DNA from 2 places in the Pantoea sp. SGAir0180 genome. Region 2 is predicted to be linked to the other one. Evidence: predicted binding sites of a transcription regulator. Region 2 holds the regulator's gene; the other holds the start of a gene.
What was found. The regulator LexA, encoded in region 2, represses DNA repair genes until DNA is damaged. The targets are predictions, from matches to a motif close to TNCTGTATGTACATACAGNA.
Positions count from the first base shown of each region.

Region 1: the regulator LexA is predicted to act here: its motif matches at 4,364-4,383, upstream of mutH (DNA mismatch repair endonuclease MutH).

Region 1 is NZ_CP028071.1:253,179-258,759, forward strand. It holds gene lysA (diaminopimelate decarboxylase) at 1-1,076, shown strand, start outside; gene C1N58_RS01275 (NADP(H)-dependent aldo-keto reductase) at 1,128-2,168, opposite strand; gene C1N58_RS01280 (YgdI/YgdR family lipoprotein) at 2,308-2,526, opposite strand; gene C1N58_RS01285 (TerC family protein) at 2,646-3,356, opposite strand; gene mutH (DNA mismatch repair endonuclease MutH) at 3,455-4,132, opposite strand; gene rppH (RNA pyrophosphohydrolase) at 4,818-5,345, shown strand; gene ptsP (phosphoenolpyruvate--protein phosphotransferase) at 5,358-5,581, shown strand, end outside.
Region 2 is NZ_CP028071.1:3,498,279-3,503,859, forward strand. It holds gene C1N58_RS16445 (conjugal transfer protein TraF) at 1-789, opposite strand, end outside; gene zur (zinc uptake transcriptional repressor Zur) at 1,213-1,734, shown strand; gene C1N58_RS16455 (CsbD family protein) at 1,806-2,018, opposite strand; gene dinF (MATE family efflux transporter DinF) at 2,190-3,512, opposite strand; gene lexA (transcriptional repressor LexA) at 3,622-4,236, opposite strand; gene C1N58_RS16470 (diacylglycerol kinase) at 4,343-4,711, opposite strand; gene plsB (glycerol-3-phosphate 1-O-acyltransferase PlsB) at 4,840-5,581, shown strand, end outside.

The sequences.
Region 1 (5,581 bases), 1.1 Mb from region 2:
TCCTGCGCCTCATGAAATCGGCCGGAGTTAAGGTGGATTCCGTTTCGCTGGGCGAAATTGAGCGCGCCCTCGTGGCCGGTTTTACGCCTGGCGGTGACGACATCGTGTTTACGGCTGACGTGCTGGATGAACCTACACTCGCCAGAGTTGCAGAACTAAAGGTGCCGGTGAATGCCGGTTCGGTCGATATGCTGCATCAGCTGGGTGCGGTTTCGCCAGGGCACGCGGTCTGGCTACGTATCAATCCGGGATTTGGTCATGGCCACAGCCAGAAAACCAATACAGGCGGTGAAAACAGTAAACACGGCATCTGGCCGAGTGATTTGCCTGCTGCTCAGGCGGCGATTGAGCAATATGGATTGCGCCTGATCGGCATTCACATGCATATCGGCTCGGGCGTGGACTATGCGCACCTGCAGCAGGTCTGCGATGCCATGGTCGATCTGGTGGTGGCGTTCGGTCAGGATCTGGAGGCGATTTCTGCGGGTGGCGGTTTATCCATTCCCTATCACTATGGGGAAGAAGCGATTGATACCGATCACTATTTTGGCCTGTGGGACGCCGCGCGCCAGCGTATTGCCTCACATCTGGGTCACGCCGTGAAGCTGGAAATTGAACCGGGTCGTTTCCTGGTGGCGGAGTCAGGCGTGCTGGTGTCGCAGGTGCGGGCCGTTAAAGAGATGGGCAGCCGTCACTTTGTGCTGGTGGATGCCGGATTCAGCGATCTTATGCGCCCATCGATGTACGGCAGCTATCACCATATCTCCCTGATGGCTGGCGACAACCGACAGATTGATGAACAGGATACGCGTGAAAGCGTTGTCGCGGGGCCACTTTGCGAGTCCGGCGATGTGTTTACTCAGCTTGAAGGGGGCAAAGTGGAAACGCGGGCGATTCCCGACGCGAAAGTCGGCGACTATCTGGTGTTCCACGATACCGGGGCGTACGGTGCGTCCATGTCCTCTAACTACAACAGTCGACCGCTGATTCCGGAAATCCTGTTTGAAAACGGCACGCCACGCGAGATTCGTCGCGCGCAGCGTATCGAGGATCTGCTGGCTCTGGAATTGGGTTAACGCAGGCTGTCAGTCAGGACTGCCAGCCGCACTTGCGGCTGGCACATGGCATCACGGTGCTGGGTAGGTATAACGGCGGTGAATCGCCTCAAGCTCTTCCAGAATCTCACTACTGAGCGTCAGGTTGGCGCTGTCGATATTGATCTTTAACTGATCCAGCGTGGTGGCGCCCAGCAGCGTGCTGGAAACAAACGGTTGCTGGCGAACAAACGCCAGGGCCATTTGCGAGGGATCGATCTGATGCTTGTTTGCCAGCGCCACATATTCTGCGACTGCCAGCTGAGACTGTTCGCCACTGTAGCGGGTAAACCGGCTAAACAAGGTATTACGTGCACCAGCAGGCTGTGCACCGTTCAGGTATTTCCCACTTAGCGTACCAAAAGCCAGGCACGAATAGGCCAGCAGTTCCACGCCTTCATGCTGGCTGATTTCCGCCAGGCCCACCTCAAAACTGCGGTTCAGCAGGCTGTAGGGATTCTGAATAGAAACAATGCGCGGTAACTCATGCTTTTCTGCCAGTTGCAGGTAACGCATCACGCCCCAGGGGGTTTCATTAGAGACGCCGATGTAGCGAATTTTACCGGCCCGCACCTGTTCTGCCAGCGCTTCCAGCGTTTCCAGCAGGGTCACCGGGACGCTGGAAGCGCTGTACTGATAGCCAAGTTTGCCAAAGAAGTTGGTCTGGCGCTGCGGCCAGTGCAGCTGGTACAGGTCGATATAATCGGTATTCAGGCGCTTCAGGCTGGCATCCAGCGCTTCGCGAATGTTCTTACGATCCAGCGCCATATTAGGGCGAATGGAGGCATCGTTGCCGCGGGTCGGCCCTGCGACTTTACTGGCGAGAATGATTTTATCGCGGCTGCCGGTCTTTTTTAACCAACTGCCAATGTACTTTTCGGTCAGGCCCTGGGTTTCCGGGCGAGGCGGCACCGGATACATTTCGGCAGTATCGATCAGGTTGATGCCGGAACTGATCGCAAGATCCAGTTGCGCGTGGGCGTCGGCTTCGCTGTTTTGCTCACCAAACGTCATGGTGCCCAATCCAAGCTGACTCACTTCCAGCGTGCTATGGGGGATACGGTGATAATGCATTGCCGGCTTCCTTTTCTCTGAGGATGGATATTGTGTCTTAAGGGACTATAGCGCGAGGCGTAGCGGCTAAGAAAGGGAAACAACAAGGAGAAACAGCCTGCCGGAGAGGGAAAGGTCGACAGGCCTGCTCGTTTCGCATTTAACGCTCAATGATGGTTGATACTTCATCACTGTTAATCTGTACCGTATGGCCTGACTGATCGGTGTACTGTACCAGTCCGGTCTCCTTATCAATGCTCGGTTTGCCTTCCGTCATAATCATGCGACCGTCTTTTGTCGCCATCACATAATCAGAACTACAACCACCTAATGTCACTGCGGCAACGGCCGCCAATATAATCTTACTCAGCCCTTTCATTGTGCTTATCCTCGCAACGCGTCCACTGTAAAAAAGTGTAGTAATAAATCCTTTTACCGATTGGGTTAATCGTATCAATCTGAAAATAGGTGGGCGGCAGGCCGCCGCCCTTGACAACGCTAGCTGACTTTTTTCTTACTGCGCATCAGGTTAAGGCACTCAACGGCCATCGAGAAGAACATGGCAAAATAAATGTAACCTTTTGGTACATGCACGCCGAAACTCTCCAGAATGAGGGTGAAACCCACCAAAATCAGGAAAGAAAGCGCCAGCATTTTGACCGACGGATGACGGTCAACAAATTCGCCAATACTGCGTGCCGCAAACATCATCATTAAGACGGCAATCACCACGGCGGCCATCATAATAAACAGATGGTCTGAAAGGCCGACGGCTGTAATAACCGAGTCGAGGCTGAAAATAATGTCGAGCAACATAATCTGCACTATCGCTCCCAGGAACGAATGCACATTGGATTTGTGTTCGGTTTCCTCACCTTCGATAGTTTCATGGATTTCCATGCTGGATTTCCAGAGCAGAAATAAGCCACCAAACAGCAGAATAAGATCGCGCGCGGAGAACGGATGATCCATCAGGGTAAACAGGGGATTGGTCAGTTTTGCTACCCAGGCAATCGAGGCCAGCAGTCCCAGCCGCATCAGCATCGCGCCCATCAGACCAATGCGCCGTGCGCGGGCCTGCTGATGTTTAGGCAGTTTTGCCACCACTAATGACAAAAAGATAATGTTATCAATGCCCAGAACCACTTCCAGAATGGTCAGGGTGCCCAACGCCAGCCAGGCGTTAGGATCGGAAATCCACTCGAACATACCTGCACTCGTATCCTAAACGAAAAGTAAACGAAGATTATACGCACCTAATCTGTCGAACTCACATTTAAATAGTGCATGGCCTGGGGAAAGGGGATTCAGAGAAGAAAATGGCGGGCAAGCAGCGGGGCGGTAAAACTTTTCTTGAGATAAAACCCGCGCGGTAACGTCATAATGGGCTGTCCCTGTTCGCCGATCCCTTCGGTCAGGGCCCGGCTGTTAGCCGCTTTGGGGCGAATTTGCAGCCAGGCACCATGACGGGCAGTAATACGTTCCACCTGACCCAGCACAATCATATCCATAAGTTCTTCCCAGTCCTGACGCAGCATGTCTTCTTCTTGTGCCGTCGGGCTCCACAGCAAGGGCGCGCCTACCCGGCGCTCGCCAGGGGGAATATCACGCTCACCCTCAACCGGCATCCACAGTACGCGAGCCAGCTTATGGCGAACATGACTGTTTTCCCACGTCACGCCGCTGTTACCGGTCAGCGGTGCAACGCAGACAAATGTGGTTTCCAGCGGTTTGCCTTCACGATCGACAGGGATAGTTTTCAACTCAATGCCCAGATGCGCAAAATCCTGCTCGGCTTTACTGCCTGCGCTGGCCCCCAAATGCCATTCCAGCAGCATGCCCACCCAGCCTTTATCGCGCTTCAGATTGGCTGGCGTTGGAATGCCGGCCTGTTCTGCCAGACAGTGTAAAGGTAAACCTGCCAGTGCCTGCGCCCGCGCGAACAGTACCGATTCGTTTTCAGGTGGCTCTGGAAGAGTGATCATATGCGTAACCCGGTATGGTTAAAAAATAAGCGCCCTGCGGCCTGTCAGGTTTTCCACAGGAATGAGCAGGGTAGGGCGCGCATAATAACATGAAACATAGTGCTTTTTTAAGAATGCACCGCCTCATGCTGTTAACGACGGGTCAGGTTATCCCAACTTGCTATCAACAATGAACAGGATCTTATGACCAGTTATCCACAGAAAGATGGGATAACCTGGCATCAGACGGGTTACTGGTTCGATTTACAGCCTTGACTTTGCTGTTTTTTAGCAAAAATTAGCCGGTTTGCTGCAAGCTTGAACCGATCTCTGTGGATAAAAAGCCGGGTGGTGGATCTTTAGCCAATTGTCAGCGGCAGGACATTATACAATGTCACTCAGACGAATTTATTCAAACCTCATCAGAGAAATAGTCTTATATTTCAATGGCTATTTCAGAATCACAGTAAAGCGTATTCAGATTCCTCCCAACGGGTTATTCAGTTAACTCCCGTGTTCTACACAAAGCTATCCACAGAAAACGTGAATAAGATCGATGTTTTCTCGGTACTTTGTTTATAACTTTGCATTCTTCTGTGAGTTATCCCGAGATTACGGTCCCCATTGCCCGTGAATCCAGTGGTTTACCGCCTGTAAGGAGTGTGAAACAATCAGACCATTCAAATTTAGCTTTTGAGGTAGTCCAGTGATCGATGATGATGGCTACCGCCCGAATGTTGGTATCGTAATTTGTAACAGGCAGGGACAAGTGTTATGGGCCAGGCGCTTTGGACAGCACTCCTGGCAATTTCCTCAGGGAGGCATCAATCCCGGTGAAACCGCAGAACAGGCGATGTATCGCGAATTGTTCGAAGAAGTAGGGTTACACAGAAAGGATGTCCGAATACTTGCATCTACCCGTAACTGGTTGCGCTACAAATTGCCAAAACGTTTGGTGCGTTGGGACACAAAACCGGTTTGTATTGGTCAGAAACAAAAGTGGTTTCTTCTGCAGTTGATGTGCAGTGATGCAGATATTAATGTGCAACACAGTAGCACGCCGGAATTCGACGGCTGGCGCTGGGTGAGCTTTTGGTATCCGGTACGTCAGGTTGTCTCTTTTAAACGCGATGTGTACCGTCGGGTGATGAAGGAGTTTGCAGGCGTTGTCATGTCCATGCAGGAGAGTGCGGTGCAGCGAAATCATCCTGCCCATCGACGTAAAAGAGGATAGGCCACGCCCTTTATGCTCACTCAGTTGCGAGAAATTGTTGAAAAGGTGGCGAGTGCGCCCCGTCTGAACGAAGCACTCGACATCCTGGTTAATGAGATCTGTCTGGCGATGGAAACGGAAGTCTGTTCCGTTTATCTGGCCGATCACGATCATCGCTGTTATTACCTGATGGCGACGCGCGGTCTGAAAAAACCACGTGGCCTGACGGTGAAACTGGCGTTTGATGAAGGGATTGT
Region 2 (5,581 bases):
ATCGTTTTTATCGTAGTTATAAACGCTGGCGGAATAGTTATACAGCCAGGTCTTTTGCAGCTTAGGCGTCACACCAATCGACACCGGATGGCCGGCAATCGTGAACTCACGGGCAACGGCGATACCATAATCGGTATTCAGCGCAGCCAGCCCGTTCGCGCTGGAGCCCAGCAAGTTTTGTACATTAGGCAGACCAAATACACCGCCAGGAATACCGGCAAACGTTCCGTCAGCCACGCCTTGTAAAATAACGATATCGCCTTCTTTTACATTCGCGCGGACATGCGCCGTACCATAGGCTTTGGTGACAAAGGCAAAAGGCAGCGTTTCATTCGGAACGGTGACTGCAATCGCGACACCTGCTGTCGCGTTGGCTTTGTTACCGCGTAAATCTCTGAGCGTATTGGCCAGATCCCCTGACGCAGCCTGTATCTCAGGAATACGGCGCAGCAGCTCTAACGTCGAGGCATTATCAAACAGATCCTGATAGCGATTTACCGTGTCAGTAATGTTATCGATCTTATCGATCATCTTGTCTTTATCAGTAATTTGCGCGCCCGCACTGGGAAAAATGATGCTGACGTTGTCATCGGGTTTTGCTTTGGTCATTAACGCCGGGTTAGCTAAAACGGCAGACCCGTAGGTAGAAGATGCCACGCCCGTTCCCCCCATTGCATCGTTACGGGCATCGTACCAGGTTCCCGCGGCCAGCGCGGATGATGAAAAAACCAGAGCATTAAACACTGCAGGGAAAACCAGAACGGAACGTGGGACGGTTAATTTTGCCATTTGCTTATCATCACCTGAAAAATTGCCGTTAAAACATTAACGACCGAATAGTTTGTTAGCCCCATTGTGGAGGATGGCTAACGCTTTATTGCTGTGAATTCAGAGTAAATAGTGGCGCAATTCCATTGATTGATTATTTTTCGATCCGTTATGTCTGGTTACCATCCAAAAAGCGTTAACAGAAGGAGGCCGGGACCAGCACTTTATTAAGAACTTTTAAACATTAGTTCTTAACTCAGTGAGATGTAAAGCAAAAGGAAAAAATATTTACAAACATTCTGACATATATTGGCCTCGCAGACGGGCGCAAAGTCGTAAGGAACAGATAAGCACGGGTAAAGGGAGGAGGTGCAGACAGGCAAGGTGCATCGTACATATCATTAATGTGATAAGATAACATCACCTGTCAAACGGAGAAATTCCATGTCAACCATGACGCCAGAGCAAATCATGACCCAGGCTGAGAAACTGTGTTTACAGCGCGGTGTTCGCCTGACGACCCAGCGTGCAGAGGTCCTGCGGTTGATGGCCGGACAGCCAGGATCGATCAGTGCTTATGACCTGCTTGATCAGTTGCGTGTCAGTGAGCCCCAGGCCAAGCCTCCTACCGTCTACCGTGCGCTGGATTTTCTTCTTGAGCAGGGTTTTATCCACCGCGTCGAGTCCAATAACAGCTATGTGATGTGCCACCATTTCGACGCACCCGCCCATACATCGGTGATGCTGGTCTGCGATCGCTGTGCACTGGTCACGGAAAAGCAGGCGCAGGGCGCAGAAAAAATCATCGCATCACTGGCGCAAGAGGCAAGCTTTGTCCTGCGGCATAGCGTGATAGAGGCGCACGGGTTATGTGAAAACTGTGCGGAAGTTGAAGCCTGTGAACAGCATGAACATTGTGATCATGACCATCAGGCTGACGGGAAGAAACGCAGTAAACGAAGTTAATTGCACATCCTTGTGCGGTCTGGCCGGCATGAGCGTACCGGCCCGGGTAGGAGCATCCCTGAATAACGTGATTACCAGCGGTAATCCTTGTTGTGACCTTCCCAGTCCGTTACTTCTTTCTCCGCCTGATCTTTCGCGTAGCCGTAACGTTCCTGAATTTTGCCGACCAGCTGATCGCGTTTACCTTCAATGACTTGCATGTCATCATCGGTCAGCTTGCCCCATTTTTCTTTCATTTTTCCTTTGAACTGTTTCCAGTTACCACTCGCTTCGTCTTTATTCATTGCAGACCTCCACGTCATCCTTCGATTTCGTTTTATTTTGCCATCAGGCAAAATTACGATATAAAGCGCTGTTTAATAGCGCCATTCAAAGATAATTGTAGTAGCTAATTTCAGTTTTGCCGGAAAAAATGAAAATTTTATGTATCCTGCGTCATATTTCAGGCAAGTTGCTCAGGCGCTAAACCAGGTGCCATTGCGCCAGTGCCTGCGCCAGACCAGCCAAAGTGACAGGCCGCGAAGCGCCAGAAAAACGGCTATCGCCAGCCATAAGCCGTGATTACCGATAAAAGGCACGGTTAACAGCGTCAGGAAATAGCCCAGTGCGGCAATCGCCATACTGTTGCGCATTTCTCTTCCGCGCGTCGCACCAATAAACATGCCATCCAGCAGATAGCACCAGACGCCAACCAGCGGCATGACAACCTGCCACGGCAGAAAGCGGTCAGCCGCCTGTTGAAGTGCGGGAATCGATGTCAGGAGAGCCACGATCTGATAGCCACAAACAGCATAGACCACGGAGAAAAACAGCGCGACTGACAGTGCCTGACGGCAGGCAGCAATCCATACCAGTTGCAACCGGCTGCCGTCTTTTGCGCCGTGTGTCTCACCAGCAAAAGCTTCGACGGCGTAAGCAAAGCCATCCAGCGCATAGGCGGTAAACGTCATGAACATCAGCAGGATGGCATTTACCGCCACCACATCAGGTCCGATATGCGTTCCCAGCACGGTCAGAGAGGCAAAGCAAAGCTGTAACAGTAAGGTACGCAGCAGGATGTCGCGATTCAGGCGAAGCAGGCGGTGGATATCGCCACGCCAGCTATGGACCAGACTGTGCAGCGTGATGCCGCGCAGCGCCAGCACGCGCCAGACCATAAGTGCCCCAACCAGCAACGTCGCATACTCCGCGATAGCCGTCGCGGCTGCAGCCCCGGCGACGCCCCAGTGCAGCACCAGCACCAGCCAGAGGTCCAGCAGAATATTGATAACGTTGCCCACCACCAGCAGGATGACCGGCGCTCTGGCATACTGTACGCCCAGCAGCCAGCCCAGAATCACCAGGTTAGCCAGCATGGCGGGCGCACTGAGCCAGCGAATATGGATAAACAGCGCAGCCTGCTCAAGCACAGCGGCCTCTCCGCCGATAAAGCGGGTTGCTAATGCCGTGACAGGATGACGCAGGGCAATAAACAGGCTGCCGGCCAGTAAGGCAATGATCAGGGGCTGTGCCAATGCGCGCGCCAGCGCCGTTTTGTCGCCCGCGCCAAACGCCTGAGCCGTCAGGCCTGTCGTGCTCATACGCAGAAAAAGCAGCAGCATGAAGATAAAACTGGTAACGGTCGTCCCGACCGCAACGCCGCCCAGATAAACCGGGCTGTCGAGATGGCCAATAACGGCTGTATCGACTAAACCGAGCAGAGGAACGGTGATATTTGACAGGATCATGGGCAGCGCCAGCCGCCACAGTTTTTTATCAGTAGCTGTCAGGAAGCGCATGTAACGTCCGTGCAATGCGCCGCTGGTGTTGCAGATGAACCCACAGCGGCAAAACAGGGGCAGACTGGGTAACGTCAAGGTTGACGTAAAGAGCCAACCTTAAGAAGAGTTATAACCACTCACCGTTACGTACGATGCCAACCGCCAGACCTTCAACCGTCAGCGACTGCGCACGCGTATCGACAATGATAGGCTCAAAATCCGTATTTTCAGGTAACAGATGCACCACTGATCCCTGCTTTTTCCAGCGCTTCACGGTGACTTCGTCATCAATGCGCGCTACCACCACCTGACCATTACGCACTTCCTGCGTTTTATGCACGGCCAGCAAATCACCATCCATGATGCCAATGTCTTTCATTGACATGCCGCTAACGCGCAGCAGGAAATCGGCAGAGGGCTTGAACATGTCTGGATCCACTTTGTAGTGGGTTTCGATATGTTCCTGGGCCAGCAACGGCTCACCCGCCGCAACGCGCCCAATGAGTGGCAGGCCATCTGAAGGTTCTTCTTCCATTAACAAACGGATACCGCGGGACGCACCAGAGACGATTTCAATCACGCCTTTACGCGACAGCGCTTTCAGATGCTCTTCTGCCGCGTTAGGTGAGCGGAAGCCCAGTTGCGCAGCAATTTCTGCACGCGTAGGCGGCATGCCCGTTTGATTAATGTGGTCGCGAATCAAGTCGTAGACCTGTTGCTGCCTGCTGGTTAATGCTTTCATCCCGCCCCCTGGTTGTTTATACAGTCGCTGTGAGTATATACAGGTATTGGTGAAATGGAAACCAAAAGTCAGGCCAAAATCAGTAATTTGACGGGAGATGGAATGCTTATCGCAAATGCGACCAAAGTAGCGTTCCCCAAACGAACAGGGCCAGTACTATTGCCAGCAAAACAGCGGCCGATCCCATATCTTTGGCACGGCCGGCAAGAGGATGTCGTTCCTGCCCTGTGCGGTCCACCACTGCTTCGATGGCGCTGTTCAGAACTTCAACAATCATCACCAGCATGACCGCGCCAATCATCAGGATGCGCGAAATAGTATCGACATCCAGCCAGCAGGCCAGGATAATTGCCGCCAGTGAAATTACGGCTTCCTGGCGGAAGGCAGCTTCATGCTGCCAGGCGGCGCGAAGACCTTGCCATGAGTAGCCAGCCGCTTTCACAATCCGGGTAATGCCGGTGACATTATTTGTCATGATAAAGGAACTCTTTTCAAAGGATTGACGTCAATACCGGGCAGCGCACAATTGTCGCTGTCACAGATTTTTGCTGCGCGTTCTGATATGCTTGCGCCGCTTTGCTAACAAGAGGCTTCATGTTGTCTATGTCAGGTTGGCGTAAAATTTTTTATAAATTGCTGAACTTACCCCTTTCATTTCTGGTAAAGAGTAAGGCCATTCCGGCTGATCCCGTCTCCGAACATGGGCTGGATCCTACCCGGCCTATTATGTATGTCCTGCCTTATGATTCAAAGGCCGATCTCCTGACTTTACGCGCGCAGTGCATCCGGCACGATCTGCCTGATCCGCTTATTCCGCTGGAGATAGACGGCGCCCTGTTGCCGCGTCATGTCTTTATTAATGACGGTCCGCGTGTGTTCCCCTATTTCGTGCCCAGCCTTGAATCGGTCAAAATCTTCCACGAGTATCTTGATCTGCACCGCAGCAACCCTGAACTTGATGTTCAGATGTTACCGGTTTCAGTCATGTTTGGCCGTGCGCCGGGTCGGGAAGTCCAGGGCGACGATCATCCGCCTCATTTGCGGCTCCTTAACGGCATTCAAAAATTCTTTGCCGTTCTCTGGCATGGCCGCGACAGTTTTGTGCGTTTTTCGCCCACGGTCTCCCTGCGTCGTATGGCGACCGAACACGGTACCGACAAGTCGATTGCGCAGAAGCTGGCTCGCGTAGCGCGCATCCACTTTGCCCGTCAGCGCCTGGCCGCGGTGGGACCGCGTCTGCCGGCTCGCCAGGATTTATTCAATCGCCTGTTGCAGTCGAAAGCGATTGAAAAAGCCGTGGAAGACGAGGCGCGTAGCAAGAAAATCTCCCATGAGAAAGCGCAGC